3 regions of the Streptomyces sp. NPDC002623 genome follow, and region 1 is predicted to be linked to each of the others. Evidence: riboswitches for the same ligand, from Rfam matches in the RefSeq annotation. Region 1 holds a riboswitch; each other region holds the start of a gene.
What was found. Region 1 has a riboswitch for cobalamin ahead of ACWD4O_RS29535 (cobalamin biosynthesis protein). Riboswitches for the same ligand answer to the same signal wherever they lie in the genome.
Positions count from the first base shown of each region.

Region 2: it holds a riboswitch for cobalamin, as region 1 does, so the genes downstream of both, ACWD4O_RS03450 (ribonucleoside-diphosphate reductase subunit alpha) here and ACWD4O_RS29535 (cobalamin biosynthesis protein) in region 1, are expected to answer to the same signal.
Region 3: it holds a riboswitch for cobalamin, as region 1 does, so the genes downstream of both, metE (5-methyltetrahydropteroyltriglutamate--homocysteine S-methyltransferase) here and ACWD4O_RS29535 (cobalamin biosynthesis protein) in region 1, are expected to answer to the same signal.

Region 1 covers NZ_JBSFWB010000018.1:59,796-69,958, forward strand. Annotated here, with positions in the region: gene ACWD4O_RS29500 (VOC family protein) at 123-536, shown strand; gene ACWD4O_RS29505 (hypothetical protein) at 564-2,000, opposite strand; gene ACWD4O_RS29510 (alpha/beta hydrolase family protein) at 2,193-3,356, opposite strand; gene ACWD4O_RS29515 (class II aldolase/adducin family protein) at 3,480-4,211, opposite strand; gene ACWD4O_RS29520 (lysozyme) at 4,388-5,152, shown strand; gene ACWD4O_RS29525 (anion permease) at 5,306-6,529, shown strand; gene ACWD4O_RS29530 (hypothetical protein) at 6,564-6,785, shown strand; cobalamin riboswitch at 6,946-7,086, shown strand; gene ACWD4O_RS29535 (cobalamin biosynthesis protein) at 7,188-8,153, shown strand; gene ACWD4O_RS29540 (cobyric acid synthase) at 8,150-9,661, shown strand; gene cobN (cobaltochelatase subunit CobN) at 9,658-10,163, shown strand, end outside.
Region 2 covers NZ_JBSFWB010000002.1:165,220-175,382, forward strand. Annotated here, with positions in the region: gene ACWD4O_RS03425 (extracellular solute-binding protein) at 46-1,326, opposite strand; gene ACWD4O_RS03430 (GntR family transcriptional regulator) at 1,669-2,433, shown strand; gene ACWD4O_RS03435 (DUF3311 domain-containing protein) at 2,545-2,811, shown strand; gene mctP (monocarboxylate uptake permease MctP) at 2,808-4,436, shown strand; gene ACWD4O_RS03445 (GNAT family N-acetyltransferase) at 4,521-5,027, shown strand; cobalamin riboswitch at 5,080-5,215, shown strand; gene ACWD4O_RS03450 (ribonucleoside-diphosphate reductase subunit alpha) at 5,338-7,707, shown strand; gene ACWD4O_RS03455 (ribonucleotide-diphosphate reductase subunit beta) at 7,707-8,741, shown strand; gene ACWD4O_RS03460 (helix-turn-helix domain-containing protein) at 8,999-9,967, shown strand; gene ACWD4O_RS03465 (bifunctional albaflavenone monooxygenase/terpene synthase) at 9,978-10,163, opposite strand, start outside.
Region 3 covers NZ_JBSFWB010000056.1:23,882-34,044, reverse strand. Annotated here, with positions in the region: gene ACWD4O_RS45410 (N(5)-(carboxyethyl)ornithine synthase) at 1-781, opposite strand, end outside; gene ACWD4O_RS45405 (VOC family protein) at 1,011-2,024, opposite strand; gene ACWD4O_RS45400 (alpha/beta fold hydrolase) at 2,021-2,914, opposite strand; partial or broken gene ACWD4O_RS45395 (bifunctional 3-(3-hydroxy-phenyl)propionate/3-hydroxycinnamic acid hydroxylase) at 2,923-4,478, opposite strand; gene ACWD4O_RS45390 (amidohydrolase family protein) at 4,811-5,860, shown strand; gene ACWD4O_RS45385 (hypothetical protein) at 6,108-6,704, shown strand; cobalamin riboswitch at 6,927-7,156, shown strand; gene metE (5-methyltetrahydropteroyltriglutamate--homocysteine S-methyltransferase) at 7,324-9,642, shown strand; gene ACWD4O_RS45375 (hypothetical protein) at 9,707-9,952, opposite strand.

The DNA of each region.
Region 1 (10,163 bases):
GTGTTCGATCACGGATCGGGGGGCGTTCCCGGGGCACGGGTCGTTGTCAGTGCCGGGTGCCATGCTGGGCGAGAGGTGAGCAAGGCGACAGATCCGGCATGGGGCACAAGGGAGTGATCGGCATGGCAGGCACGAACGGCGCGCGTCCCAGCATCTACCCGACGGTGTTGTACGCCGACGCGAAGGCGGCGATCCGGCAGCTCACGGAGGCCCTGGGCTTCACCGAGCTGTCCGTGTACGAGGGGGAGGACGGCTCGGTGGTGCACGCCGAGCTGGTGCAGGGCAACGGCGCGGTGATGCTGGGCTCGAAGGGCACCGGCAGCGTCTTCGACACGGCAATGAAGAACGCGGGCACGACCGGCGTGTACGTCGTGGTGGACGACGTCGACGCACACCACCGGCGGGCCGTGGAGCACGGCGCGGAGATCCTGATGCCCCCGACCGACCAGGACTACGGCTCCCGGGACTACATGGCCCGGGACATCGAGGGCAACCTGTGGAGCTTCGGCACGTACGCGCCCGAGATACAGGGCTGAGAGCCCCGTCGGGGCTCTCGCGGGCGGTCAGCTGCCCCCGGTGTGCACCTGGAAGGCGGCCCGGCGGACGGCCTTGGCCAGCGCCGGGTCGGGGTGCGCGGCGGCGAGCGCCACCAGCACCTGCACCGTGCGCGGGTGTCCGACGGCACGCACCTCGGTCAGCAGGGCGGGCACGGTCGGCTGCAGCGCGGACTCCAGGTGCCGTACGAGCATCGGCGCCTCGCCGTGGTCGGCGACGGCCGCGGCGGTGTCGACCCACAGCCAGGTGGCCTCCTCCCGGGTGAGCACCTCGTGGGCGTCCTCCGGGTCCACTCCGTCGTGCTCGGCGAGCCACAGCAGCGCGTACGGCCGCAGGGCGGGCTCGTCGACGACCGCGCGGACGTCGGGCTCGGCGGGGGCGCCGACGACGCGCAGCGCCTCGAAGGCGAGGCCGCGCAGCAGGGCGTCGTCCCCGCGGGCCGCGAGCAGCAGCTCGCCGACGGCGCTGCCGACGGTCCGGGCCGCGAGCCAGGCGCGGTACTCGGCGCGGGCCGCGTTCGGGCGGAGCTGGGCGCAGCCGCGGAGCATGCCCTCGGCCGACTGCTCGATGTTGCCGGCGGGGCTCTGCGCGGCGACGCAGATCTGCTCCAGCTTGACCCAGACCGCCCAGCTGCCCAGCGCGGTCAGCGTGGCCTGTCCGGCGCCGTAGGTGAGGGCGCCGACGGAGGCGAGGGCGTGCAGTGCCCAGTCGAGGAGGGGGGCGAGTTCGGCGTCCTGCGCGGGCTCCGCGGGGTCGGCCTCGGCGACGGGGACCGCGGCGAGCGGGGTCGCGGCTTCGGACCCGGCGCCGTAGGGGACCTCGCAGCGCTCGGTGCGCAGTTCGGTGACGCGCTGGCGCAGCAGGTCCAGGAGCTGTTCCACGGGGACGGGCCCGGCGGACAGCTGGAGGAAGGAGAGCACCTGAGGCATGGCCGAGACGACCTCGGCGACCGCGGCGGGCTCCTGGTCCCCGGGTTCCGGGGAGGCGAGCGACCAGGCGTCGAAGAGGGCGACCCAGCCGCGCAGGACGGCGCTGTCGTCCCGGTCCCAGGCGCGCAGCCGCCAGCCGGGGCGGGCGCTGTCGCCGTGCACCTCGACGAGACCGGCGAGACGGGCGGTGTCCCAGTCGGCGCGGATCCGATCCGTGGTCAGGCCCAGATCACTGGCCGCACGTTCGGCGGTCGTGTCGGAGAGCGTGGCCTTGCCGTCGGTGGTCGCGGCGTCTCGGCCGGGGCCGAGGGCGTTGTCGGCCCAGCGGGCGACACGCGCCGCGGCCGCCAGTCCGGAGCGCGCCATTCTGGCCAGCTCAGCGGGGGCCGGGGTGCCCTCCGGCGGGCGGGGTGCGGGGCGGCGCGGGCGCCGCTCGTTCACAGCTGAGGGGGCGGCGGCCAGGGGTCGCGGGCGGACGAGTCGAAGCCTGGAGTCGCGCGGGATACGGGACGTCACGGGTGCAGTCTTCCGGTTGACGGTCCGAAAACCCAAACGGAATGTCACGGCGGGCTACGGGACTGGCCAACGCACAGGGTTCGGCGAGGGCCGAAGAGGCGTCTTCCGGCCAGTGGTACGGCGTTAAACGGAACCGTCGGGACCGCTCCGGGCGCGTCGGCCGCGGGCTCACATGAGCGGTCGCCGCGGGGGTCACATCAGGGGGGTCAGGAAGCGGCGGAGGGCCTCCTCGTAGGCCTCGGGGTCGGCGTTCCACATGGCGCCGTGCGGGGCGTGCGGGACGGTGTGCAGGGCGACCAGGTCGGGCCGGCGGTCGGCGAGGCGACGGGAGACGCGCCAGGGGGCGACGGTGTCGTCGGGGCCGTGCAGGATCAGGGTCGGGACCGTCAGCCGGGCCGGATCGGCGGCCGCGTCGCCGAGGTCTCCGGAGCCGCCGGAGGTGCGGGAGCCGCTGTAGCTGCCGCGCAGGCTGGTGCGCCCCTCGGCGGCCCGGACGGCGAGCGGCAGCAGGGCGCCGGGAGTGTGCCGGGCGGCGGCGAGGGCCCGCAGCGTCGCCCGCCAGTCGAGGACCGGGGAGTCGAGCACGAGCCCCGAGACGAGGTCGCGCAGCCCCGAGTCGGCGGCGGCGCGCAGTGCCATGGTCGCGCCGGTGGACCAGCCGAGCAGGACGATGCGTTCGGCGCCGTAGCGCACGGCGTACCGCATCGCCGCGTCCAGGTCGCGCCACTCGGTCTCGCCGAGGTGGTTCAGACCGTCCGGGGACCGGGGCGCCCCGAGGTCGCCGCGGTAGGCGAGGGCGAGCACGGGGAAGCGGCGGCGGTGCAGAAAGGCCATGACGTTCAGCGCGTGTTCCCGGGTGGTGCCCAGGCCGTGCACGGCGATCACCCAGGTGCGCCGGGCGCCGGGGACGAACCAGGCGGGCAGGTTGCCCAGCTCGCCCGGGATGTCGATGTCGGCGTGGTCGAGGCCGAGGGCGCTGCCGGGGTTGCCGATGTGCAGGTTCGGGGTGAGCCAGACCGCGTCCCGGGGGTTCAGGGTGCCGTGCGTGACGCGTTCCAGGCGGCGTACGACGGTGTCCGCGGAGTGCGGGGCGGTGGGCAGGACGGCGCCGACGACCGCGTGGGAGCCGTTCCCGGAGAGCCCGTAGGTGCCGGGACGCAGGGCGGCCAGGTCGCGGGTGAGGGTGATCTGTCCGGCGGCCGTGCCGTGCACGGTGAGCCGGGGTTCGGTGGGCAGCGGCCGGCCGGGCGGCGCCTTCAGGGCGGCGTCGCTGGCGAACCGGCCGACGGCGACGCCGGCCGCGCCGGCGGCCAGGGCTGCGGTGACGGCGGCGGCCGTCGCTCTGACAGTGCGCACGCGTCCAGTGTCCTGGCCATCCCTGCGAGCGGCCAGTGGTGCGGTCGGCGAGAGTGACGGGGGCCGGTGGGCAGCAGGGTCGGGGCCGGTGGGCAGCAGGGTCGGGGCCGGTGGGGAGCAGGGTCAGGGCCGCTGCCCGTATCCCCGGAGCCGCTCCCCCGCCTGCGCCACCTGTTCCTCCGTCAGGAGGGTGGGGTTCCGGCCGGGCAGCGACGAGGCCGTCAGCCACAGGCGGCACATCCACTCCAGTTGGGCCGTGCGGTCATAGGCCTGGTCGAGGGTGGTGCCGTAGGTGAGCGTGCCGTGGTTCTGCAGCAGGCAGCCGGTGCGGTCCGCAAGGGCCTGGAGCATGTTCTCGGCCAACTCCGCGGTGCCGTACGTGGCGTAGGGGGCGACCCGGACGGGTCCGCCGAGCGCGGCCGCCATGTAGTGGACGCGGGGGAGCTCCGTGACGAGGGTGGAGACGGCCGTGGCGTGCACCGCGTGGGTGTGGACGACCGCGCCGGCGTCGGTGGCGCGGTAGACGGCGAGGTGCATGGGCAGTTCGCTGGTCGGGACCAGGCCGCCGAGCACCTGACGGCCGGTGAGGTCGACGCCGGTGAGGTCGTCCGGGGCGAGCCGGTCGTAGGGCACGCCCGACGGTGTGACCAGCACGGTGTCGCCGACCCGCACCGAGACGTTGCCGGAGGTGCCGACGACCAGTCCGTCGGTCACGGTGCGGCGGGCCGTCGTCACGAGCGCCTCCCAGGCGCGGGCCTCCTCGGGGACCGCACGCCTCCGCGGCCGCTCCGCCGCACCCCGTGCGCCGTCTCCGGAGTCCCGGGCGTCCTCCTGCTCGCGCCGCTGCTCAGCCATGCCGCACTCCCCCTCTTGAGGTGATTTGGCCGGAGATCGACGAACACCCACCGATATTCGTGGATCTTCCTCTAGCCTCTGGTTCGTTTTCGTTTCGTGCACGCCGCCGTTCCGGGGGAATCATGGCTCGCGCCCACGCTCCATCGCCCACGCCGTCCACGCCCTCCTTGCCGTCCTTGCCGTCCTTGCCGTCCTCGCTGTCCACGCCGTCCTCGCGTCGCCGCGGCCTCGCATGGGCGGCCTGTGCCGTGGCGCTCGCCGCCGCGGGGACCGCGCTCGCCCAGGCGCCCGCCCGTGCGGCGGAGCAGCCGAGGGGGCATGACGTCTCGTCCCACCAGAAGACCGTCGACTGGCCGCGGGCGAAGGCCGCGGGGGCGGGGTTCGTCTACGTCAAGGCGACCGAGTCCACCTCCTACCGCAACCCGTACTTCGAAGCGCAGTACGAGGGCGCCGGCGCGGTCGGGCTGCTGCGCGGCGCGTACCACTTCGCGCTGCCGGACAAGGGCTCGGGCAAGGCGCAGGCCGCGCACTTCGTCGGCAACGGCGGCGGCTGGAGCGCGGACGGCCGGACCCTGCCGCCCGCCCTCGACATCGAGTACAACCCCTACGGCGGCTCGAACAGGTGCTACGGCCTGACCGAGGCGCAGACGGTGGCCTGGATCCGGGCCTTCAGCGACGAGGTGCACCGGCTCACCGGCCGTCGCCCGGTGATCTACACGACGACCCACTGGTGGAACCTCTGCACGGGCGGCAGCAGCGCCTTCGCCGCGGATCACGCCCTGTGGATCGCCCGTTACCGGTCCGCCGACGCGGGCGCCCTGCCGGCCGGATGGTCGGCGTGGACCTTTTGGCAGTACGCCGACAGCGGCAGCCTGCCGGGTGACCAGAATCTCTTCAACGGCTCCGCCGACCGGCTGCAGAGCTTCGCGCAAGGGGACTAGCCGTGCGGCGTCTGTGCCGCCGGCGGCACAGGGAAGAAACGGAGCCCCGCCCCTGCCCTACTGGACACCACCAAGCCCCCTCCAGTTCACCTTCCGTTCATTCAGGTTACTTACGTTCAACCGGCCGATTACTTCGAACGAATGCCTGGGTAAATGGAAAGCTTCTCGCTGATCCTCGCGATTGTGGTCGTAACCGCACTTGCGTTCGATTTCACGAACGGTTTCCACGACACCGCCAACGCGATGGCCACGACCATCTCGACCGGTGCACTCAGACCCAAGGTCGCGGTGGCCATGTCCGCCGTGCTCAACCTCGTCGGCGCGTTCCTCTCCGTGGAGGTCGCCAACACGATCTCCAAGGGGCTCGTCGACGAGACCGGCATCCGGCCCGAGGTCATCTTCGCCGCCCTGGTCGGCGCCATCCTCTGGAACCTGCTGACCTGGCTGGTGGGCCTGCCCTCCAGCTCCTCGCACGCCCTCATGGGCGGCCTGATCGGCGCCACCATCGCCTCGGCCGGCATGGGCGCGGTGCACGGCGACGCCCTGGTCACCAAGGTCCTGATCCCGGCGATCGCGGCCCCGATCGTCGCGGGCATCGCGGCGTTTCTGGCGACCCGCCTCTCCTACACCCTCGGCAAGAAGGCCGACGGCAAGGCCGCGGCGAAGGGCTACCGCGCCGGCCAGATCGCCTCGGCCGGCCTGGTCTCGCTCGCCCACGGCACGAACGACGCGCAGAAGACGATGGGCATCATCACCCTCGCCCTCGTGGCCGGCGGCGCCGTGGCCCCCGACTCGGACCCGCCCACCTGGGTCATCCTCTCCGCGGGCCTCGCCATCGCGCTCGGCACCTACCTCGGCGGCTGGCGCATCATCCGCACCATGGGCAAGGGCCTGACCGACCTCCAGCCACAGCAGGGCTTCGCCGCCCAGACCAGCGCGGCCACGGTCATCCTGGCCTCCTCCCACCTCGGCTTCTCCCTCTCCACCACCCACTCGGTCTCCGGTGCGGTGATGGGCGCGGGGCTCGGCCGCAAGGGCGGAGTGGTCCGCTGGTCGACGGCGACGCGGATGTTCGTCGCGTGGGGCCTGACGCTGCCGGCGGCGGCCCTGGTGGGTGCGCTGGCCGAGTCCGTGACCGACCTGGGCGACTGGGGCACCGCGGTGGTCGCGATCTTCCTGGTGGCCTCCAGCGCGGCGATCTGGAAGATCTCGCGGCGCGAGGTCATCGACGCCTCGAACGTCAACGGGACGGAGGAGCCGGCGGCGATCCCGACGGCGGCCCCGGTCGCCGACAGCCTGACGGCCACCATCCCGTCCCCCGCCGCCACCGCCTCCGCCACCGCCACGGCCACCGAGCCCACGGCCCCGGCCGTCTGAGCCCGCGCACCCGGTACGAAGGAAGAGAAACAGCATGAAGATCGACTGGGCGGCCCTGGGCTCCGTCTTCGGCGTCAGCCTCGTGGTCACCGTGGGCCTGGTGGCTCTGTTCACCCTGGGCGTCATGGGTCTGTCGCGGCAGGAACGCGCAACGGCGGAGGGCGGCTCGGCCACCCTCGCGGTGACGGGCGCGTACGCGTGCTTCGTCGCCTGCGCGGCCGCGGTGGCCTACGGGATCTCGCTGATCGTGGTCTGACGCCCGGCCGACGGCACTCACCGCCCTGTGCGGCTCTCGCGAGGAGCCGCACGGGGCGGTCCGTTTTTTCCTCCGGGAGCCGTGCGCGAGTGACGGCCGTCGTGGCAGCGGTGTGGGGTTCTGCACACTCTCCCTGTGCAGGTCAACGGCAAGTTGACGGCCGTTCCGGGCCCGTGGTGGACTGCCGGAGCCATCAACGGCGGTAGGAGAGGAAGCCGGTGCGAATCCGGCGCGGTCCCGCCACTGTCACCGGGGTAGTAAGCCCCCGGGAGCCAGGAACTCTCCCCGCCGGTCTAGTCGAACCAGGGCGCGGACACCCTGAGTGAGGACATATCGCCATGCTCGCTGGGCCGTTGAGGTACCGCACCGGTTCGCTGCCCGACCCCACGGCCGGCTGAGCCCGTGCGTGCCGATCGCGTCTTCGCGTACGGCGCCGCCGCCGGCCTCCTCGGCGATCTGATCCTCGGCGATCCCCGCCGGGGGCATCCGGTCGCCGCGTTCGGGCGGGCCGCGGGTGGCGTGGAGCGGGTGTTGTGGCGGGACCATCGGGGGTGGGGCGCTCTGCACACCCTCGTGTGCGCCGGGAGCGCCGTCGCGTTGGGGGCTGCCGTCTCGCGCGGCGGACGGTCCTCCACCGCCGTCTCCGTCGTCCTCACCTCCGCCGCCACCTGGGCCGTCGTCGGGGGCTCCTCCCTCGTCCGCGAGGCGCGGGGCATCGGGCGGGCCCTCGAAGCGGGTGACGTCGACGCCGCGCGGGAGCGGCTGCCGCATCTGTGCGGGCGGGATCCGCAGTCGCTGGACGCGGACGGGATCGCCCGGGCCGTGGTGGAGTCCGTCGCCGAGAACACCTCCGACGCCGTCGTGGGGGCGCTGGTGTGGGGGGCCGTCGGCGGGGTGCCGGGGCTGGTCGGGTTCCGGGCCGTCAACACCCTGGACGCCATGGTCGGGCACCGGTCGCCGAGATATCTGCGCTTCGGGTGGGCCTCCGCTCGGCTCGACGACCTGGCCGGGTGGCCGGGGGCTCGGCTGACCGCTGTGCTCGCCGCCGTGGCCGGGGGCGATCCGCGCGGGGCCGTTCGGGCCTGGCGGGCGGACGCGGGCAGGCATCCCAGTCCCAATGCCGGACCCGTCGAGGCGTCGTTCGCCGGGGCGCTCGGCGTGCGGCTGGGCGGGACCCTGTCGTACGGCGGCCGGGTCGAGCACCGGCCCGTGCTCAACGGGGCGGCCGGGCGGCCCGTCGTCGCCCGGGACATCGAACGGGCCGCGCGGCTCTCCCGCCGGGTCGGTCTGCTCGCGCTCGGCGTGACCGTCGCCGCGCGCACCCTCGCCACGACGGTGAACGCGAAAGCGAAGGGGCGTACTTCATGACGGGCGGCGGTCTTCTGGTGGCCGGCACGACCTCCGATGCCGGCAAGAGTGTCGTCACGGCCGGGATCTGCCGGTGGCTGGTGCGGCAGGGGGTGAAGGTCGCGCCCTTCAAGGCCCAGAACATGTCCCTGAACTCGTTCGTGACCAAGGAAGGCGCCGAGATCGGGCGGGCGCAGGCCATGCAGGCCCAGGCCTGCCGGGTCGAGCCGACCGCGCTCATGAATCCCGTGCTGCTGAAGCCGGGCGGCGAGCAGAGCAGTCAGGTCGTGCTGCTCGGGAAGCCCGTCGGGGAGCTCAGTGCCCGTGGGTATCACGGGGGGCGGCAGCAGAAACTCCTGGGAACCGTTCTCGACTGTCTCGCCGAGTTGCGGGGCACGTATGACGCGGTGATCTGTGAGGGGGCCGGCTCTCCCGCCGAGATCAATCTTCGGCGGACCGACATCGTCAACATGGGGATCGCCCGGAATGCCGGGCTTCCCGTCCTCGTCGTCGGTGACATCGATCGTGGCGGGGTCTTCGCGTCCTTCTTCGGGACCGTCGCGCTTCTGTCCCCCGAGGATCAGGCGCTCGTCGCCGGATTCCTCGTCAACAAGTTCCGCGGCGACGTCTCCCTGTTGGAGCCGGGGCTCGACATGCTGCTCGGGCTCACCGGGCGGCGGACCTACGGGGTGCTGCCGTTCCGGCACGGGCTCGGGATCGACGAGGAGGACGGACTGCGCGTTTCGCTGCGCGGCACCGTGCGTGAGTCGAACACCGCCCCGCCCGTCGGCGAGGACGTGCTGCGGGTCGCCGTCTGCGCGATACCGCTCATGTCCAACTTCACCGACGTGGACGCGCTCGCCGCCGAACCCGGTGTCGTCGTGCGGTTCGTGGACCGGCCGGAGGAGCTCGCCGACGCCGATCTCGTCGTCGTGCCCGGCACCCGGGGCACGGTCCGGGCCCTGGAGTGGCTGCACGAGCGCGGGCTGGCCGCGGCCCTGCTGCGCCGGGCGGCGGAGGGCCGGCCGATCCTCGGGATCTGCGGCGGCTTCCAGATCCTCGGCGAGCGCATCGAGGACGACGTCGAGAGCCGCCGGGGCCGGGTCGACGGACTCGGACTGCTGCCCGTCCGGGTGCGGTTCGCCCGGGAGAAGACCCTCACCAGGCCGGTGGGCGAAGCCCTCGGCGAGACGGTCGACGGCTACGAGATCCACCACGGGGTCGCCGAGATCCTGGGCGGAACCCCCTTCCTGGACGGCTGCCGGGTCGGACAGACCTGGGGCACGCACTGGCACGGCTCGCTGGAGTCGGACGGGTTCCGGCGGGCGTTTCTGCGCGAGGTGGCGGCCGCCGCGGGCCGCCGGTTCGTGCCCGCCCCCGACACCTCTTTCGCCGGGCTGCGCGAGGAGCAGCTCGACCGGCTCGGCGACCTGATCGAACAGCACGCGGACACCGACGCGCTCTGGCGGCTCATCGAGTCGGGCGCGCCGCAAGGACTGCCTTTCATTCCACCGGGAGCGCCCGCATGAGCACAGTGTTGTTGTTGTCGACCGCCGACACGGATCTGCTGGCGGCCCGGGCCGCCACGAGCGCCGCGTACCGCATCGGCAACCCGACCCGCGTCGACGTCGCCGCCGAGCTGCCCGCGCTGCTCGACGGCGCCGACCTCGCCGTCGTCCGGCTGCTCGGCGGGAAGCGGGCCTGGGAGGACGGGCTCGCCGCGCTGAAGGCGTCCGGCATCCCGACCGTGCTGCTGGGCGGCGAGACCGTGCCGGACGCGGAGTTGATGGCCGAGTCGTCCGTACCGGCCGGCGTGGTGGCGGAGGCGCTGCGCTATCTCGTCGAGGGCGGTCCCGCCAACCTGACCGAGCTGGCCCGGTTCCTGTCCGACACCGTGCTGCTGACCGGCGAGGGGTTCGTCGAGCCGCAGAAGATGCCGGAGTACGGCGTGCACGGGGAACGGCCGTTCGTCGATGGGCGGCCGACCGTGGGCGTGCTCTTCTACCGGGCCCACGAACTCAGCGGCAACAC
Region 2 (10,163 bases), on a different contig from region 1:
GGGGGGGAGGCAGGGCCCGGCGCGTCGCGGGGCCCTGCCCTCAGGTCACTTGGTGTTGATGACCTTGTCGATGGCGGCGTCCGCTTCCTTCGCGGCGGCCTCGACCGTCTGCTTGCCGGTGCCGATGCTCTGCAGCATGGTCTGCAGGACCTGGGCCTTCTCGACCTGTCCCCAGCCGGGGGCCATGGGGACGAACCAGTTGGACTCGGCGGCGGTGGCCGGGACGGCGGTCGCCGGGTCGTTCTTGAGGGTGGCGAGGTCGGTCTTGTTGTTGGGCAGGTTGCCCTTGGCGATCAGGCCCTTCTGGCCGGAGGGGCCGGTGAAGGCGTTGATCCACTCGGCGGCGAGGTCCTGCGCCTTGGACTTCACCGGGACGGCGAGGTCGGAGCCGCCCAGGAAGACCGGGAGGTTCTTGCCGGACGGGCCGGGCATCACGAAGTTCTCGACGTTGCCGGCGAGCTTGCCGGTCTTGTCGTTCTCCTTGGCCGCCGCGGTCGCGCCCTCCCAGGCGGGGGCGAAGATCATGCCGGACTTGCCCTGGCCGTAGACGATGTAACGGTCGGACTCGTCCTTGGTCTTGTCGCCGTGCATGTACTTGTCGACGACGTTCTTGAAGTCGGTGAGGCCCTTGATGGACTCGGGCGAGGACAGGCTGGCCTTCCACTGGCCGCCGTCCTCCTTGGCGATGGAGCCGCCGGCGTCGTAGACGAAGGACATGGCCGCGTACCAGTCGCGGGTGGGCTGGTACCAGGCGGAGAACTTGTCGCCCTCCTTCTTCTGGACCTTGTCCAGGGCCGCGGTCAGCTCCGCGTAGGTCTTCGGCGTGGACTTGACGCCCGCCGCGGCGAAAACGTCCTTGCGCCAGTTGGCGACGCGGCCGCCGGCGTAGTACGGCACGCCGTAGGTCTTGCCGTCGTAGGTCACCGACTCCTTGAGGCCGTCCAGCCAGGCGGAGGAGTTGTCGAACTTCGAGGCGTCGAGGGGGGCGAACGCGCCCTTGACCATGTAGCCGAGCATCTCGGTGTTGCCCATCTCGACCACGTCGGGGGCCTTGTCGGTGGCGAGGACCGCGTCGAGCTTGGCGTTCTTGTCCGGCCAGCCGTAGTACTCGTGGGTGATCTTGACGCCGGGGTGCGCCTTCACGAGCGCCGCGTCGGCCGCCTTCACCAGCTCGGGCCAGTTGTTCTGCGCGTCGACGGTGAGCCAGACGGTGAGCTCCTTCGCGTCGGAGCCCTTCGAGTCCCCGCTGCCGCCGTCGTCCCCGCACGCCGCGATGGACACCATCATGCCCGCGATACCGATCGCGGCTATCAGCTTGCGCTTCACGCCATCCTCCTCAGGGATGCCCACACCCCCCCGCCCACCAGCCGGGACCTGGACCAATGGTGTAGACCAGTGCGCAGAGCTTGGCTGAGACCAATACGCCTGTCAAGGGTGGCCGAAACGCCTTTGACCAGCCGTTATGGGACCTACATATGCAGGAACCTTTAAGTAAGAAGCCGTCGAAAACATCACCCCCGGAAGACACGGCTCCGGTAGACCACTTGCCCTGGTGGACTAGACCAGAAGAGGCGGCGACGGTATACAGAAGGGATCACGGAGTGCGCGGGCCGCCCGATAGGCTGCCGTGCCACGATGTGACCGCATCCGCAGCCGGGAAGGCAGGCCATGAGCACCGACGTCAGCAGTGCGGAGAACGAGGGTGGGGCGACCGTCCGTACCGCGCGTGTGCCCAAGTACTACCGCCTCAAGAAGCACCTGCTGGACATCACGGAGACACAGTCCCCGGGCACCCCGGTGCCGCCCGAGCGCACGCTGGCGGCCGAGTTCGACACCTCGCGCACGACCGTCCGGCAGGCGCTGCAGGAACTGGTCGTCGAGGGCCGGCTGGAGCGCATCCAGGGCAAGGGCACGTTCGTCGCCAAGCCGAAGGTCTCCCAGGCGCTCCAGCTCACCTCGTACACCGAGGACATGCGCGCCCAGGGTCTGGAACCGACGTCTCAGCTGTTGGACATCGGCTACATCACCGCCGACGACCGGCTCGCCGAGCTGCTCGACATCACGGCAGGCGGGCGCGTGCTGCGCATCGAGCGGCTGCGCATGGCCAACGGCGAGCCGATGGCGATCGAGACGACCCATCTGTCGGCGAAGCGTTTCCCCGCCCTGCGCAGGTCGCTCGCCAGGTACACGTCGCTGTACACCGCGCTCGCCGAGGTCTACGACGTCCATCTCGCCGAGGCCGAGGAGACCATCGAGACCTCCCTGGCCACCCCGCGCGAGGCCGGCCTGCTCGGCACCGACGTGGGTCTGCCGATGCTGATGCTCTCCCGCCACTCGCTGGACAAGGAGGGCCGGCCGGTGGAGTGGGTCCGGTCGGTGTACCGGGGCGACCGGTACAAGTTCGTCGCACGCCTGAAGCGGCCCACCGAGTGAGGATCTTGTAGTCGTATACGGAGGCGGTCTTCCGCTGCGCTTATTCGTCCCTTACATTGCCTGCGCATTACAACGGTGATCAAGGCGATCAGCGAGGGGATGGAGCCGCCGATGTCAGATGCCCCGGAAGTGCCGAAGGAGCCGGTGGTGACGCCTGTGCGCGTCGTCATCGCCCTGTGTCTGTTCGCGCCGTTCGTGGCGATGCTGTGGGTGGGTTCGTACGCGAAGGTCGATCCGGCGTTCATCGGGATCCCCTTCTTCTACTGGTACCAGATGCTGTGGGTGCTGCTGTCCACCGCGCTCACGGTGACCGCGTACAAGCTGTGGCAGATCGACCAGCGCGGCCGTAGGACCCGGAGCGGGGGTGCGGCGGAATGAACGACGGCGTGAACGGCGTGGCACTCGCCGTCTTCATCTTCTTCTTCCTGGCCGTCACGGCCATGGGCTTCCTGGCCGCGCGCTGGCGCAAGGCCGAGAACGAGAACAGCCTCGACGAATGGGGCCTGGGCGGCCGGTCGTTCGGCACCTGGGTCACCTGGTTCCTGCTCGGCGGCGACCTCTACACCGCGTACACCTTCGTCGCCGTCCCGGCGGCGATCTACGCGGCGGGCGCGGCCGGCTTCTTCGCGGTGCCCTACACGATCCTCGTCTACCCGCTGATCTTCACGTTCCTGCCCCGCCTGTGGTCGGTCTCCCACAAGCACGGCTATGTGACGACCTCCGACTTCGTGCGCGGCCGCTGGGGCTCGAAGGGCCTGTCGCTGGCGGTCGCCGTCACCGGCATCCTGGCAACGATGCCATACATCGCGCTGCAGCTCGTGGGCATCCAGGCGGTGCTCGACGTGATGGGCGTCGGCGGCGGCGAGGACACCAACTGGTTCGTGAAGGACCTGCCGCTGCTGATCGCGTTCGGCGTGCTGGCCGCCTACACCTACTCCTCGGGCCTACGGGCCCCCGCGCTGATCGCGTTCGTGAAGGACACGCTGATCTACATCGTCATCGCGGTGGCGATCATCTACATCCCGATCAAGCTCGGCGGCTTCGACGACATCTTCGCCAAGGCGGGCGAGGCGTTCAGCCAGACCAACCCGGCGACGGGCAAGCCGCGCGGCGCGCTGGCGCCGGGCGAACCCGGTCAGTGGACCTACGCGACGCTGGCGTTGGGCTCGGCGCTCGCGCTGTTCATGTACCCCCACTCGATCACGGCGACGCTCTCCTCCCGCAGCCGTGAGGTGATCCGCCGCAACACCACGATCCTGCCGCTGTACTCCCTGATGCTGGGCCTGCTCGCGCTGCTCGGCTTCATGGCGATCGCCGCCGGGGTCAAGGTCACCAACGGGCAGCTGGCCATCCCGCAGCTGTTCGAGGACATGTTCCCGGCCTGGTTCGCGGGCGTGGCGTTCGCGGCGATCGGCATCGGCGCGCTCGTGCCGGCGGCCATCATGTCGATCGCGGCCGCGAATCTCTTCACGCGCAACATCTACAAGGACTTCATCAAGCCGGACGCGACGCCCGCGCAGGAGACCAGGGTCTCCAAGCTGGTCTCGCTCCTGGTGAAGGTGGGGGCCCTGGTCTTCGTCCTCACCATGGACAAGACCGTCGCCATCAACTTCCAGCTGCTGGGCGGCATCTGGATCCTGCAGACCTTCCCGGCCCTGGTCGGCGGCCTCTTCACCCGCTGGTTCCACCGCTGGGCCCTGCTCGCCGGCTGGGCGGTCGGCATGCTCTACGGCACGGTCGCCGCGTACGGCGTCGCCTCCCCGACCCAGAAGCACTTCGGCGGCTCGTCGAAGGAGATCCCGGGCCTCGGCGAGATCGGCTACATCGGCCTGACGGCGTTCGTCCTGAACGTCGCCGTCACGGTGGTCCTGACCTTCGCCCTGAAGGCGCTCAAGGCTCCGGAAGGCATCGACGAGACCAAGCCGGAGGACTACACGGCGGACGCCGGCGACCCGGGCGTCCAGAAGGAACTGCCCCCGGCGACGGCGAACGCCGGTCACTGACCCGAGGAACCGGGCGAAGCACGCGGAGGGCCGTCGGAGACATCCGGCGGCCCTCCGCCCTGTGCGTGTCGCACACTGCCTGGCATGGACATCCACATCCGGGCAGTACGACCCACCGAGCACGACGCCCTCGGCGAACTCACGGCCCGCGCCTACCTGGACGACGGGCTGCTCGACTTCGGCGAGAGCGACGAGTACCTCCACGAGCTGAGGGACGTCGCGAAACGTACGGCCGCCGCCGAGGTGCTGGTCGCCGTGGAGGGCGACGCGGTCCTCGGCGGAGTGACCTTCGTCCCCTCGGGGGGTGCGATGGCCGACATCGCGCGCCCCGGCGAGGCCGAGATACGGATGCTGGCGGTCGCGCGCGAGGCGCGCGGCCGCGGCGCGGGCGAGGCCCTCGTGCGGGCCTGCCTCAACCGGGCGCGGGCCGCGGAGGGCTGCACGGCCGTCGTCCTGTCGACCCAGCGCACCATGGCGGCCGCCCACCGCATCTACGAACGTCTCGGTTTCGTCCGCACACCAGAGCGGGACTGGAATCCCCTGCCGCACCTGGACGACATCACTCTCCTCGCCTACAAGTTGACGCTCTGAAACCAGCGCGACACAACATCTGGGGGTGACACGACAGCCGGGCACAAGATGTATGCTCATGCTCGCTGTCGCCGCAGGGGAATCCGGTGCGAATCCGGAACTGTCCCGCAACGGTGTACACGCGTGCATGTCCACCCATATGTGCACGCCTGTTCAGTCCGAGGTCCTGCCGACAGCGCGCCCGGCCGTCCCGGTCCGGGTGCCCTGACGTCCGGGCCTCGCGGAGTGGGCCGGTGGACGCGACGCCCCGTGCGCTCGTGTGCTGCCCTGCCCTCCGCCAGGCCCCCTGCCGAGCGAGGGAGAGCCTCACGTGACCATCGCGCCAGCCGACCCGGTTTCAGTCTTCGAGCTGGAGACCGACGGTCCCGGGAACGCGTTGCTGCGGACCCTGACCGAGCTGACCGCCGACCTTCCCGACGCCGCCCCCGGCCGGGTCGCCGCCGCCGCCCTGCGCGGCCGGTCCTCGCGGGCCGACGAGGCGGAGCTGCGCGAGCTGGCGACGGAGGCGGCCGCCGGTCTGATCTCCGAGGACCCCGCCTACTCGAAGCTGGCCGCCCGGCTGCTGACCATCAGCATCGCCGCGGAGGCCGCCTCCCAGGGGGTCACGTCGTTCACCGCCTCGGTCGCCGTCGGCCACCGCGAGGGTCTGATCGCGGACCGCACCGCCGAGTTCGTGCGCGTCCACGCGGCCCGTCTCGACGCGCTGATCGACACGACCGCCGACGACCGCTTCGGCTACTTCGGGCTGCGCACTCTGCACAGCCGCTATCTGCTGCGGCACCCGATCACCCGCAAGGTCGTCGAGACGCCCCAGCACTTCCTGCTGCGCGTCGCCGCCGGCCTGGCCGAGGACGACAGCACGCGTGCGCTGGACGAGGTCGCCGCGCTGTACGGGCTGATGAGCCGCCTGGACTACCTGCCGTCCTCCCCCACGCTCTTCAACTCCGGCACCCGGCACCCCCAGATGTCGTCCTGCTACCTCCTCGACTCCCCGCTGGACGAGCTGGACTCCATCTACGACCGCTACCACCAGGTCGCCCGTCTCTCGAAGCACGCCGGCGGCATCGGGCTGTCGTACTCCCGGATCCGCAGCCGCGGTTCGCTGATCCGCGGCACCAACGGGCACTCCAACGGCATCGTGCCGTTCCTGAAGACCCTGGACGCCTCGGTCGCCGCCGTGAACCAGGGCGGCCGGCGCAAGGGCGCGGCCGCGGTCTACCTGGAGACCTGGCACTCCGACATCGAGGAGTTCCTGGAGCTGCGGGACAACACCGGCGAGGACGCCCGCCGTACGCACAACCTGAACCTCGCGCACTGGATCCCGGACGAGTTCATGCGGCGCGTGAACGCGGACGAGCAGTGGTCGCTGTTCTCGCCCTCGGACGTGCCCGAGCTGGTCGACCTGTGGGGCGCGGAGTTCGAGGCCGCGTACCGCAAGGCCGAGCGGGACGGGCTCGCGAAGAAGACCATCCCGGCCCGTGACCTGTACGGCCGCATGATGCGCACCCTCGCGCAGACCGGCAACGGCTGGATGACCTTCAAGGACGCCGCCAACCGCACCGCCAACCAGACGGCCGAGCCGGGTCACGTCGTGCACTCCTCCAACCTCTGCACGGAGATCCTGGAGGTCACGGACGACGGCGAGACGGCCGTGTGCAACCTGGGTTCGGTGAACCTCGGCGCGTTCGTCGACCCGGCGGCCGAGGACGGCGACGGCATCGACTGGGAGCGGCTGGACGCGGCCGTCCGCACCGCCGTCACCTTCCTCGACCGGGTCGTCGACATCAACTTCTACCCGACCGAGCAGGCGGGCCGCTCCAACGCCCGCTGGCGGCCGGTCGGTCTCGGCGCGATGGGCCTGCAGGACGTCTTCTTCAAGCTGCGGCTGCCGTTCGACTCCGCCGAGGCCAAGGCCCTGTCCACCCGGATCGCCGAGCGCATCATGCTGGCCGCGTACGAGGCCTCCGCCGACCTGGCCGAGCGCAGCGGCCCGCTGCCCGCCTGGGACAAGACCCGTACCGCTCGCGGTGTGCTGCACCCCGACCACTACGGCGTCGAGTTCACCTGGCCGGAGCGCTGGGCGGCGCTGCGGACGCGGATCGCGGCGACGGGCCTGCGCAACTCGCTGCTGCTCGCCATCGCGCCGACCGCCACCATCGCGTCCATCGCGGGCGTGTACGAGTGCATCGAGCCGCAGGTGTCCAACCTGTTCAAGCGCGAGACGCTGTCCGGTGAGTTCCTCCAGGTCAACTCCTACCTGGTGAACGAGCTGAAGGAGCTCGGCGTCTGGGACGCCCGCACCCGTGAGGCGCTGCGCGAGTCCAACGGCTCGGTGCAGGAGTTCGCGTGGATCCCGGCCGAGGTCCGCGCCCTGTACCGGACGGCGTGGGAGATCCCGCAGCGCGGCCTGATCGACATGGCGGCCGCCCGTACCCCGTACCTGGACCAGGCGCAGTCGCTGAACCTGTTCCTGGAGACGCCGACCATCGGCAAGCTCTCCTCGATGTACGCGTACGCCTGGAAGTCGGGCCTGAAGACGACGTACTACCTGCGCTCGCGTCCGGCGACCCGGATCGCCCGCGCCGCCCAGGCGCAAGCCCCGATTCCCGTACAGGCGACCCCTGAAGACGCGGTCGCCTGCTCTCTTGAGAACCCCGAGTCCTGCGAGGCCTGCCAGTAATGTCCACCGCCCCCGAAAAGACCGAAAAGGCCGAGAAGAACCTGCTCGACCCGGGCTTCGAGCTGACGCTGCGTCCGATGCGCTACCCGGACTTCTACGAGCGCTACCGGGACGCCATCAAGAACACCTGGACCGTGGAGGAGGTGGACCTCCACTCGGACGTGACGGATCTCGCGAAGCTGTCACAGGGCGAGCAGCACATGATCGGCCGGCTGGTCGCGTTCTTCGCGACGGGCGACTCGATCGTGGCGAACAACCTCGTGCTGACGCTGTACAAGCACATCAACTCCCCCGAGGCGCGGCTCTACCTGAGCCGTCAGCTGTTCGAGGAGGCCGTCCACGTCCAGTTCTATCTGACGCTGCTGGACACCTATCTCCCCGACCCCGAGGACCGGGCGGCCGCCTTCGACGCGGTGGAGAACATCCCCTCCATCCGCGAGAAGGCCGAGTTCTGCTTCAAGTGGATCAACGAGGTCGAGAAGCTGGACAGCCTGCAGACCCAGGCCGACCGCCGCCGCTTCCTGCTCAACCTGATCTGCTTCGCCGCGTGCATCGAGGGCCTGTTCTTCTACGGGGCCTTCGCGTACGTCTACTGGTTCCGCAGCCGGGGCCTGCTGCACGGCCTGGCGACCGGCACCAACTGGGTGTTCCGCGACGAGACGATGCACATGAGCTTCGCCTTCGAGGTGGTCGACACGGTCCGCAAGGAGGAGCCGGAGCTCTTCGACGACCAGCTCCGGCAGGAGGTCACCGACATGCTGCGGGAGGCCGTCGAGGCCGAGCTGCAGTTCGCCCGTGACCTGTGCGGCGACGGCCTCCCGGGGATGAACACCGACTCCATGCGGCAGTACCTGGAGTGCGTCGCCGACCAGCGTCTGGCACGGCTCGGCTTCGCCCCGGTGTACGGCTCGGAGAACCCGTTCTCCTTCATGGAGCTGCAGGGCGTTCAGGAGCTGACCAACTTCTTCGAGCGCCGTCCGTCGGCGTACCAGGTAGCGGTGGAGGGCACCGTCGACCTGGACGAGGACTTCTGATTCTTCCGGGTCTCCCGGCTCTCGCGGTTCTCCTGAGCCTCCCGGATCTGCCGGTCGGCGCGCCTGTCGCGCACGATGCCGACCACGGACGGGAGGATCAGGAGAACCATGATCCCGAGGACCATGAGCATTCCGATCAGGCTTTCCAGCTGGTTTGTGTTCATGGACACCACTGTCCTGCCTGAGACTCCTGACCGGGAGTGGCAGGACTGCCGTACACCTTCAAATTCCTGCCACTCCAGTGGCACACTGGCAAGATGCTGAAGAACGTGGTCGCCGTCCTCCTAGACGGTGTGCATCCCTTCGAGCTCGGCGTCCTGTGCGAGGTGTTCGGCCTCGACCGCAGCGACGGGGGGCTGCCGGCGTACGACTTCGCCGTCGTGTCGGCGGAGGGCCCGGTCCTGAGCACCCATGTCGGCGGACTCACCGTCTCCACGCCGTACGGCCTCGACCGGCTGGAGGAGGCCGACCTGATCGCCGTGCCGGCCTCGGACGCGAACGTCGAGCGGGAGTATCCGCCCGAACTGCTCGCCGCCCTGCGCCGGGGCGTGGACCGGGGCGCCCGGGTGCTCAGCGTCTGTTCGGGCGTCTTCGTGCTGGGCGCGGCGGGGCTGCTCGACGGGCGGCGCTGCGCGGCGCACTGGCGGCATGCCGATCTGCTGGCCCGCCGCTATCCGCGGACGACCGTCGAGCCGGACGTCCTCTACGTCGACGAGGACCCGGTGATCACCTCCGCCGGCACGGCCGCCGGGATCGACGCGTGTCTGCACCTCGTGCGCAAGGAGCAGGGGCCCGAGGTGGCCAACGGCATCGCGCGGCGGATGGTCGTACCGCCGCACCGGGACGGCGGACAGGCGCAGTACGTCGCACGGCCGCTGCCCCGGTCGGCGTGCGACACGGTCGGCGGGGTGCTGGTGTGGATGGAGGCGCATCTCGACCAGGAGATCACGGTCGAGCAGCTCGCGGAGCGCGCCCACATGTCCCCGCGCACCTTCGCCCGCCGCTTCCAGCAGGAGACGGGCACCACCCCCTACCGGTGGCTGCTGCGCCAGCGGGTGCTGCTGGCACAGCACCTGCTGGAGGCGACGGACGAGACGGTGGACGCGATCGCCTGGCGGGCCGGCTTCGGCACCGCGGGAGCCCTGCGCCATCAGTTCGTGCAGGCGTTGGGGACGACCCCCAACGCCTACCGACGCACGTTCCGCGGCCCGCAGGCAGTCGCCTGAGCCGCGGCTCTCACCCGGGTATCGCCCGCAGCAGCAGCCTGCGCGGCCGCAGCGTGATGCCGACGTGCGTCCGGGAGTCGGAGCCGGGCGCCGGCTCGAAGCGGAACGCGGACGCCACCACGGCGGCGATCAGCGTCAGCTCGGCCATCGAGAAGTGGTCGCTCGGGCACTTCCGGTTGCCGACGCCGAACGGCGT
Region 3 (10,163 bases), on a different contig from region 1:
CGAACATGAGCGGGGCGTCGGTGTCCTGCAGGACGCAGTTCACGATGATGTCGAACCCGGCCAGATACTCCGCCAGCGGCATGGACCCGGCCGCGGTGACGGCCCGCAGACGCGACGGATCGTCCTCCTGCTCCTCGAAGTGCCCCATGACCACCGAGGGCATCGGCGAGGCCACCGCCGCGGCGGCCCGCTGGGTGAGCACCGTGACATCGGTGACCCCCATGGCGCCCAGGCCCGTGACCGCTCCGCGCGCCGTGGCGCCGAAGCTGATGACCGCCGCGCGCAGGCGGCGCCCGTAGTGGCCGGTCAGCCCGCCGAGCTGGAGGGCGTGCAGCACCGAGCAGTAGCCGGCGAGCTCGTTGTTCTTGTGGAACACATGAACGCTGAAGGCGCCCGTGGAGGTCCAGTGGTTCATGGCCTCCCAGGCGACCAGGGTCAGCCGCCGGTCGATGGCGATCTGGGTCATCTTCTCGTCCTGCACGCAGTGCGGCCAGCCCCACAGCACCTGGCCCTCGCGCAGCTCGACGACGTCGTCGTGCATCGGCTTGGGCAGCAGCATGACGTCGCACTCGGCGATGAGCTGCTCGCGGGAGCGCAGGCCCGCCACCAGTGGTCGCAGTGCGTCGTCGGCGACGCCGAAGCGTCGGCCGTAGCCCTGTTCGAGGAAGATCCTCGCCCGTATGTCCGGGGCGATCCGGTCGAGGTGGCGCGGGTGCAGCGGCAGGCGGAACTCGTTCTCCTTGCGGGAGGAGGCGAGTACTCCGAGACTCATCAGACTCATGTGGGGCGGCTCATTTCCGACCGGACGCGATGCGCTCCGGCATTGCCGTTCCCCGAGGGCGACGCCGAAACGGATGACGGCGTGCGAAGTGCGCTCGGTACCGCCACCCTACTCCCGTCCAGTTCAAGGGCGGCGAGGCGGACCATGATCCACCGACTTCGGAAGCAGCCCGCACACGGCACATCGCTCCGGCGTACGCCCTTCGGCAATCCGGTTCCGGCCGGGGTCGTCAGCCGTCGGCGATGCCGGCGCCGCTGAGGGCGGGCACCGTCTTCTCCGGGCGGGCGAGGGAGCGGGCGCCGAGGCGGAACTGGTCGAGTCTGTCGACGATGCTCTGGCCGACGGGCAGGTGGCCCCATGTGCTGATGCCCTGGTGGGTGGAGGGCTGCCAGGTGGTCTCGTCGATGACGATCGGGTTCCAGCCGACCTCCCACTCGAAGCCCGAGGGGGTGCGGGCGTAGTAGGAGAGTTCCTTGTCGTTGGTGTGCCGGCCGATGGAGAGGGCCATGTCGAAGCCGAGTTCGTGCACCCGCTCGTAGCTGCGGGCCAGGTCGTCGAGCGAGGCGGCCTGGATGTTGAGGTGCTGGACTCGCGTGCGGACCGGGTCGATCGGCAGGCCTCGGACGGCGGCGATCGCGATGGAGTGGTGGCGTTCGTTGACCCGCAGGAAGCGGATCTTGAGCTTGACTCCGTTGATGGTCTCGTCGATGTAGTCCGTCAGACGGGCGTCGAAGACCGTGTTGAAGTAACCGCGCATCAAGGCGGGCTTGGCGGAGGTGATGGCGACATGGCCCATGCCCGCGTCGCCGGTGACCCAGCCGGACGCGAGCATGCGCAGCGGTTCGGACGAGGTGACGGGCGTGGTGTAGATCTCCTGGGTGATGCCCTTGGGGCCGGGAAAGCGCAGCAGGCGTTCGACGCCGCGCAGCTCCGCCTCCTCCTCGGTGCCTTCGACGAGCGGCACGCCGTGGGCGCGTATGCGGTGCTCTATGCGTTCGAAGGTGGTGTGGTCGTCGATGTGCCAGCCGAGGGCGACGACGTCCTCGGCCGGTCCGCGCCGCAGCAGGAAGCGGCATTCCTGATCGTCGAGGCGGAACCGCATGACGTCCGTGTCGAGGTCGTCGCGATGCATGCCGATGGCGTCGGTGCCGAAGCGACGCCAGTCGGCGAAACGGTTGCTCTCGATGACCGTGTAACCCAGGTGGACTGCGCCGAAGACGGATGCTCCCGGGGCAGCGTTCATCGGCGGCCTGCCAGGAAGGCGGCGCACAGCCGGTTGAACAGCTCGGCGCGCTCGAACTGCACCCAGTGCCCGGTGTTGGCGACCTCGTAGAGATCGCAGTCGGGCATACGGTCGGCCAGCATGCGGCCGCCGGACGGACGGTTGACCTTGTCCGCCGCGCCCCACAGCACCAGCGTCGGCACGGGCAGCCGGGACAGCCGGTCGTCGCGGGTGAAGTCCATCTTCCACAGCGTGCGCAGCGCGTTCGGGCCGGAGGGGCGGCGCAGCGGCGGAGCCGCGATCACCTCGGGATCGATGCTGGCCGCATAGCGCGCGTCGATGACGGCGTCGGGCACGTCGGCGGCGTTGAAGACGAGGTGGTTGCGGATGAACTTCTCCAGTTTGAGGCGCGAAGGCCCGTCCCCGGAGTAGTAGTTGAGCAGGCTGTTGAGGCCGGGGGTGGGCAGTGCGCGGGTGGTGCCGATGCCGCCGGGGCCCATGAGAACCATCCGCCCGACCCGGTCGGGGGTGTCCAGGGCGAGGCGCAGGGCGCAGGCGCCGCCGTAGGAGTTGCCGACCAAGTGGGCCTTCTCCAGGCCGAGTTCGTCGAGCAGGCCGCGGATGAGGTCGGCGAGGTACCCGAAGGGGTCGGCGCCGTCCATGCCCTTGGTGCTGCGACCGTAGCCGGGCAGGTCGGGGACGATGACCCGATGGGCCTTGGCCAGCTCGGCGATGTTGCGGAAGTAGTTGGAGACGCCGGAGGCGCCGGGGCCGCCGCCGTGCAGCAGCAGGACGGGCAGGCCGTCACCGGTCGGGTCACCGGTCCCACCGGTCTCCGCGACGAAGATCTTCTTGCCCGCGACGTCGAGCAGGGACTCCTGCATGGGCGGCGGTGCGGTGTGCGTGGTCATGGCGTTCCTCAGCTCACGGTCGAGGCGATGGCTTGCGATGCCGGTGCGAAACCGGCCGGGGGCGGCGGGAGTGGGGCGCCCTGGGGAGCGGCGGCGTAGACATAGGCGTCCGGGCGCAGGGCGAGCGTGGCCACGCGGTGCTGTGTCATCCAGGCGAGCAGCACGCCGTCGCTGTCGACGATCGCGCCCTCGGCCGGGCGGGAGCCTGCGGGCAGGACGGTCAGCGAGGGGGTGCCGCAGCGGTCCCACGGGGACTGCGCGGCGGGCAGGCCTCCGTGCAGGAGCAGCCAGCGACCGCCGAGCACATCGTCCAGCCGTACCCGCCCGCCGTCGGGGCCGGTGACCCAGGGCTGGGGGATCTGGCGTCCGGAGGCCTTCGTGCGCGGGCGGGCCAGAAATCCCTCGGCGTAGCGGGCGACCGGTATCCAGTGCGCGTCCACCAGCCGGCCGCTGACGGCGGACATGCGGCGGACGGCGTGCAGCACGGTGTCCCGGGCACGGGCGAGGGGCAGCCGCCGTTCGGTGATGATCTTCCCCGTGAACACGGCCCGCCGGGTGATCTCCTTGACGTGCGGCTTGCGTTCGGCCTCGTAGGAGTCGAGGACGCGGTCTCGGGCAGTTCGCCGCGCAGCACGGCGGCGAGCTTCCAGCAGAGGTTGGCCGTGTCCCGCACCCCGGCGGCCATGCCCTGACCGATCCACGGCGGCATGGCGTGGGCCGCGTCGCCCGCGAGGAAGACCCTGCCGACGCGGAAGCGGGCGGCGAAGCGGACGTGGTGGCTGTAGACGGTGGCCCGCAGGATCTTGATCTGGTCCCGGCCGATCCCGTACCTGGCCACCATGGCATGGATCGCGTCGTCGGTGGTCAGGTGCTCCTCGTCGTCGCCGGGCAGGATCGGGAACTCCCAGCGGTGGTGGCCGAGGGGGGTCGGGCAGTCGACCGCGGGGCGGGCGGGGTCGCAGCGGAAGCGCAGCCGGTCGTGGTCCGGCCAGGGCTTGAGCATCTCGGTGTCGACGACCACCCAGCGGTCCTCGTACGTCCGTCCCTCGTAGCCCACGTTCAGCTGGGCGCGGGTGAGACTCGAGCCGCCGTCGGCCGCGATCACGTACTTCGCGCGCACCCGCCGTACGGAGTCGTCGGCGGTCCCGACCACCGTCAGCTCCACCCCGTCGGCGTCCTGGCGCAGCCGCAGGCACTCGTGCCGCAGCAGGATCTCGACGCCGGGATAGCGGTCGACGCCGTCGCGCAGGACCTGCTCCAGCGCGGGCTGGTAGAGGAACATCTGCGGCGGGTGGCCGTGTCCGCGCGGCGAGGGGCAGGCGCTGAGGAAGGTGCGGCCGCGCGCGTCGACGAAGTCCAGCGGCCGCTCGGCCAGCATGTCCTCCTTAAGCCGGTCCGCCAGCCCGATCCGCTGCCAGATCCGGATGACCTCCTCGTCGGTGGAGATGGCCCGCGCCCGGGAGTAGATCTCCGCGTCGCGCTCCAGCACGAGCACCCTCAGTCCCAGCGCTCCCAGCAGGTTCGCCGCGGTCACGCCGGTGGGCCCGTACCCGATCACCGCCACGTCGTACGCAGTGCCCCCGCCGCAGTCCGCGGCTCCGACCTCAGCTCCGACCTCGGCTCTTTCCTTGGCTCTTTCCTTGGCGCTGACATGGCTCACCAGGCCACCTCGCTGTCTTCCATCGGCTCATTGTTGTAGCGTTTACTACAATTGGAATGTTCGCTACGCTAATCCGGCCGGCGGAGACGGTCAAGAGTCGGCGCGGGTGCGCCGCATCCACACCCGCATCCGAGGCCACTCGTCGAGCCCGTCGGCACGCGGCGTGGCCTGCGGCCGGAAAGACTGGATCGACGTCGCCTCGACCTGCTCACCCCAGAAAGCCGAGAGACCTCCTCATGACCACCGCACCCCGCCGGATCGACGTCCATCAGCACGTCATCCCGTCCTTCTACCGCGACGCCCTCGCCAAAGCAGGCATCGCCGAGGCGGGCGGCCGCGCCCTGCCCGACTGGAGCCCCGAGGCCGCCCTGGAGCTGATGGACCTGCTGCGGGCCGAGACGGCGATCCTCTCCGTCTCCACCCCGGGCACCGGCTTCCTCACCCACCCCGGCGAGGCCGCCGACCTGGCCCAACGACTCAACGACCACTCGGCGTCCGTCGCCGCCGAACACCCCGACCGCTTCGGGTGGTTCGCCACACTGCCCATGCCCGACATCGACGCGTCGGCGCAGGAGGCGGAGCGGGCCCTCGCCCGGCTCGGGGCGGACGGGGTCACCCTGCTCGCCAACAACCAGGGCGCCTACCTGGGCGCCGAGGGCCAGGACTCACTGTGGCGCGTGCTCGACGAGCACGGCGCCGTCGTCTTCGTCCACCCCGCCGAACTCCCCGCACCCGCCGTCGACGGAATCCCCCCGTTCGCCGCCGACTTCCTCCTCGACACCACCCGCGCCGCCTACCTCCTGGTCCGCAACGGCATCCCGCGCCGCCACCCGAACATCCGCTTCGTCCTCAGCCACGCCGGCGGCTTCGTCCCTTACGCCTCGCACCGCATGGCCGTCGCCATCGCCGCCGACACCGGACGCAGCCCCCTCGACACCCTGGACGACCTGCGCGACTTCTACTACGACACCGCTCTCTCCGCCAGCCCCGCCGCCCTGCCCACCCTGCTCGCCTTCACCCGCCCCGGACACGTCCTGTTCGGCAGCGACTGGCCCTTCGCCCCCACCCCTGCCTCCCAGTACTTCGCCAACGGACTGGACAGCGGCGTGGACCCCCACACGCTGACAGCCGTCAACCGCACCAACGCCGAAGCTCTCTTCCCCCGCCTGGCCACGAAGCCGGCCGGGCCGGCGCCGGCCCGGCCGCTCCCCGTGCGGCTGCGCCAGTCCGCCCGACGGGCCGGCGCCCGCCTCTTCTACAAGCTCATCCAGCCCGGAACCCACTGAGAGCCCGACCGCCGCCGCGCACCCGATGCCCCCGGAGACAGCCGATGCCCAGACGGCCGTCGCCACCGGCGGCGGGCGGAGTTGCCGAGGATCCGCCGGTCTCTCCGGATTCCGCGAGCTGACGACTCGTCAACTACCTCTGAGTCACGGCCACTTTACTGACCGGGTGGGGCAATTGGCGGCAAGCGGTGGTCTACTGAGGTACATGCCCCTTTTGGACGATGAGCGGGAAGCTCTCATCATGGGTGTGGCCATCGCAGGAGGCGGGTCGGCGCTCCTCCTCGTCGGCGGGCTCATCTGGGGATTCCCGTGGCAGGTGATCCTGCTCGTGGTGGCTTTCACGGTCGTGCTCGGGGTCGCGATCTCCGCCATGACATTGGCCGAGGTACGGCGTGACGCGGAGCGGCAGGCGCGCAGCCGCGCGATGCTGACCGCCTGGGCGGGCCGCAACGGAGGGCGTTGCGAAACAGACTTGGCCGCGCTCACCACCGACGGGGAGCAGTGGAAGCTCCCCGCGAGCCCGCTCTTCCGCGGCGAAGTGCTGGCCGTGGTGCACCGGGACGGCGTCGAGGTGGGCATCGCCTGCTCCATCGTCGACGACGGCCTCGAGGGCGGAAACAGCTGGTACACGGCGATCCTGGTCCGCCTCACCGAGGAGCGGCCGCCGACCCGACTGCACCGCCGGGAGATACGCCGACTGGATCTGCCGCCGGGCGTGGTGTCGGTGGAGACGGGTCGCCAGGAGCTGTGCGTGCGGTACGTAGGCTGGCCCGACGCGTCGCCGGTGCTGGACACGCGGGTCGACGCCGCCGTCCGCCTGGCGGCGAGCCCGCAGGAGGCGTGACGCCGACGCGTCCGCGCCCCCGGCCCCGGCCCCCGCTCCGGCCCGCGAGTCGCCCCGGTTCTTCACTGCTGTCGGCCGTACGACCAGGGCCGGGCAACCCGGGCGGAGGGAGACGCGGGGGCGCGTTTCCCTCCCCCGATCCGTTCCACACGCGTCCGCCATGTGGCCCACGCCACCATCCGAATGCCGGACACCACGGGCCGCATCCCTGACGGTCGCCGTACGGTGGCTGGTGCAGCTGGTTCGCCCCGTCCGCCAGGCGGGATGCGTCGCAAGAGGGAACCCGGTGGGAATCCGGGACTGCCCCGCAGCGGTGAGCGGGAACGACCGCCGTCATACGCACTGGGTCCACGCAGGGCCTGGGAAGCGACGGCCAGTAGGTGTCTCGTACGACTTCGTACGACACAGACGTGCCCGCGAGTCCGAAGACCTGCCAACTGCCCGCACCCGAACCACTCGTGTGCGGACATCCCGGTGACCTCGTGGGCGGGTCGGCGTACCTACCAGGCGGACGACCGCGCCGTACCTTGCGCAGTCGGTCTCCGTCCGGTTCGTCACCCCTTCGCGCTCGCGTCCCGTCCCCGGGATCTCAGGGATTCATCTCGCGAAGGAGATCTCCGTGACCACCAAGCCCGCAGCCGCGGCAGCACGGGCCACCGTGTACGGCTACCCCCGCCAGGGCCCGAACCGGGAACTGAAGAAAGCCATCGAGGGCTACTGGAAGGGCCGCGTCACCGCCGACGCCCTCCGGACCGCCGCCGCCGAACTGCGTGCCGACAACTGGCGGCAGATCGCCGAGGCCGGCATCCACGAGGCGCCCACCGGCGACTTCTCGTACTACGACCACGTCCTGGACACCACCGTCATGGTCGGCGCGATCCCCGACCGCCACCGGGCGGCCGTCGATGCGGACGCCCTGGACGGCTACTTCGCCATGGCGCGCGGTACCCAGGACGTCGCGCCGCTGGAGATGACCAAGTGGTTCGACACCAACTACCACTACCTCGTCCCCGAGTTGGGCCCGGACACGGTCTTCACGACCGACTCCACCAAGCAGGTCGCCGAGCTGGGCGAAGCCCTTGCCCTCGGGCTCACCGCCCGTCCCGTCCTGGTCGGCCCGGTCACCTATCTGCTGCTGGCCAAGCCTGCCCCCGGCGTGGCGGCGGACTTCGACCCGCTGACCCTGCTGGACCGTCTGCTCCCGGTGTACGCCGAGGTCCTCGCCGACCTGCGGGCGGCGGGCGCGGAATGGGTGCAACTCGACGAGCCCGCCCTCGTCCAGGACCGCACCCCGGCCGAGCTCAACGCCGCCGCCCGCGCCTGCCGCGACCTCGGGGCCCTCACCGACCGGCCCAAGCTGCTGATCGCCTCCTACTTCGACCGGCTGGGCGAGGCCCTGCCCGTCCTGGCCAAGGCTCCCGTCGAAGGGCTCGCCCTGGACTTCACCGACACCGCCGCAGCCAACCTCGACGCGCTGGCAGCCGTGGGCGGGCTGCCCGGCAAGCGTCTGATCGCCGGTGTCGTCAACGGCCGCAACATCTGGATCAACGACCTGTCGAAATCCCTCGCCCTGCTCGGCACCCTGCTCGGCCTGGCCGACCGGGTCGACGTGGCCGCCTCCTGCTCCCTGCTGCACGTCCCCCTCGACACGGCCGCCGAACGGGACGTCGACCCGCAGATCCTGCGCTGGCTCGCCTTCGCGAAGCAGAAGACCGCCGAGATCGTCACCCTCGCCAAGGGGCTGACCCACGGCACCGGTTCCATCTCGGCGGAACTGACCGCGAACCGGTCCGATCTGGCCTCCCGCGTGAACTCCCCCGTCACCCACGACCCTGCCGTCCGGGCCCGCGCCGAGGCCGTCACCGATGCTGACGCCCGCCGCTCCCAGCCCTACGCCGAACGGGCCGCGGCCCAGCGCACCCACCTCGGCCTGCCGCTCCTGCCGACCACCACCATCGGCTCCTTCCCGCAGACCGGCGAACTGCGCACCGCCCGCGCGGACCTGCGGGCCGGCCGGATCGACACGGCCGGCTACGAGGAGCGGATCAGGGCCGAGATCCAGGAGGTGATCGCCTTCCAGGAGAAGACCGGCCTGGACGTCCTGGTGCACGGCGAGGCCGAACGCAACGACATGGTCCAGTACTTCGCCGAGCAGCTCACCGGCTACCTCGCCACCCAGCACGGCTGGGTGCAGTCCTACGGCACCCGCTACGTCCGCCCGCCGATCCTGGCGGGCGACGTCTCCCGCCCCGAGCCGATGACCGTGCGCTGGACGACCTACGCCCAGTCCCTCACCCCACGCCCGGTCAAGGGCATGCTCACCGGCCCGGTCACCATGCTCGCCTGGTCCTTCGTCCGCGACGACCAGCCCCTCGGCGACACCGCCCGCCAGGTCGCCCTCGCCCTGCGCGACGAGGTGAACGACCTTGAGACGGCGGGCACTTCGGTCATCCAGGTCGACGAGCCCGCCCTGCGCGAGACGCTGCCGCTGCGCGCCTCCGACCACCCCGCCTACCTCGCGTGGGCGACGGAGGCGTTCCGGCTGACGACGAGCGGCGTCCGTCCGGACACCCAGATCCACACCCATATGTGCTACGCCGAGTTCGGCGACGTCGTCCAGGCCATCGACGACCTCGACGCCGACGTCATCAGCCTGGAGGCCGCCCGTTCCCACATGCAGGTCGCCCGCGAACTCGCCGCCCACGGCTACCCCCGCGAGGCCGGCCCCGGCGTCTACGACATCCACTCCCCGCGCGTCCCGAGCGTGCAGGAGGCGGCCGAACTGCTGCGCACCGGCCTCGAGGCCATCCCCGCCGAACGGCTGTGGGTCAACCCCGACTGCGGCCTGAAGACCCGCGCCTGGCCCGAGACCCGCACCTCGCTGGAGAACCTCGTCGCCGCCGCCCGCACGGTCCGCGGCGAGCTGACCGCGTCCTGACCGACCGTCCCGAGAGCCGGGGCGCCACGAGCGCCCCGGCCCCCACTCGGGTCCGGCCGAGGGCTCAGGAGCAGAAGTCGGCGATCGTGCGGGTGAGGATGTCGGTCAGGCGGTCCAGCGAGGCGAGGCCGACGTACTCGGTCGCCGCGTGGGCGCGCTCGCGGACCGCCCCTGGGTGATGGAGCCCGCCGCCTTCCTGCCCGACCTCGTCTGGAGCGGCAAGCACCCGACCGTCCCGCTGCGGCAGCTTCCCCGCGGGCAGCGCGCACGCCGCGTCTTCACCGTCGTACGCCGCGGCCGCAGCGGACATCCCGCCGTCCTGGCCTGCCGCAATGCCCTCTCGCGGGCGGTCGCCCTCGACTCCGACCGGGCGGAGGACAGCACGGCCCACCGGTGCCAAGGCCCTGTGCGGCAACTGAACAGAGCGCTCCGGTCTTGCCTCCCCGTGTCGGGTCCCGTTACCTTGCGGCGAGTCTCTGACCAGGTACGCGGTGCGGTCCGGCGCATCGGTGCCCGGCGAG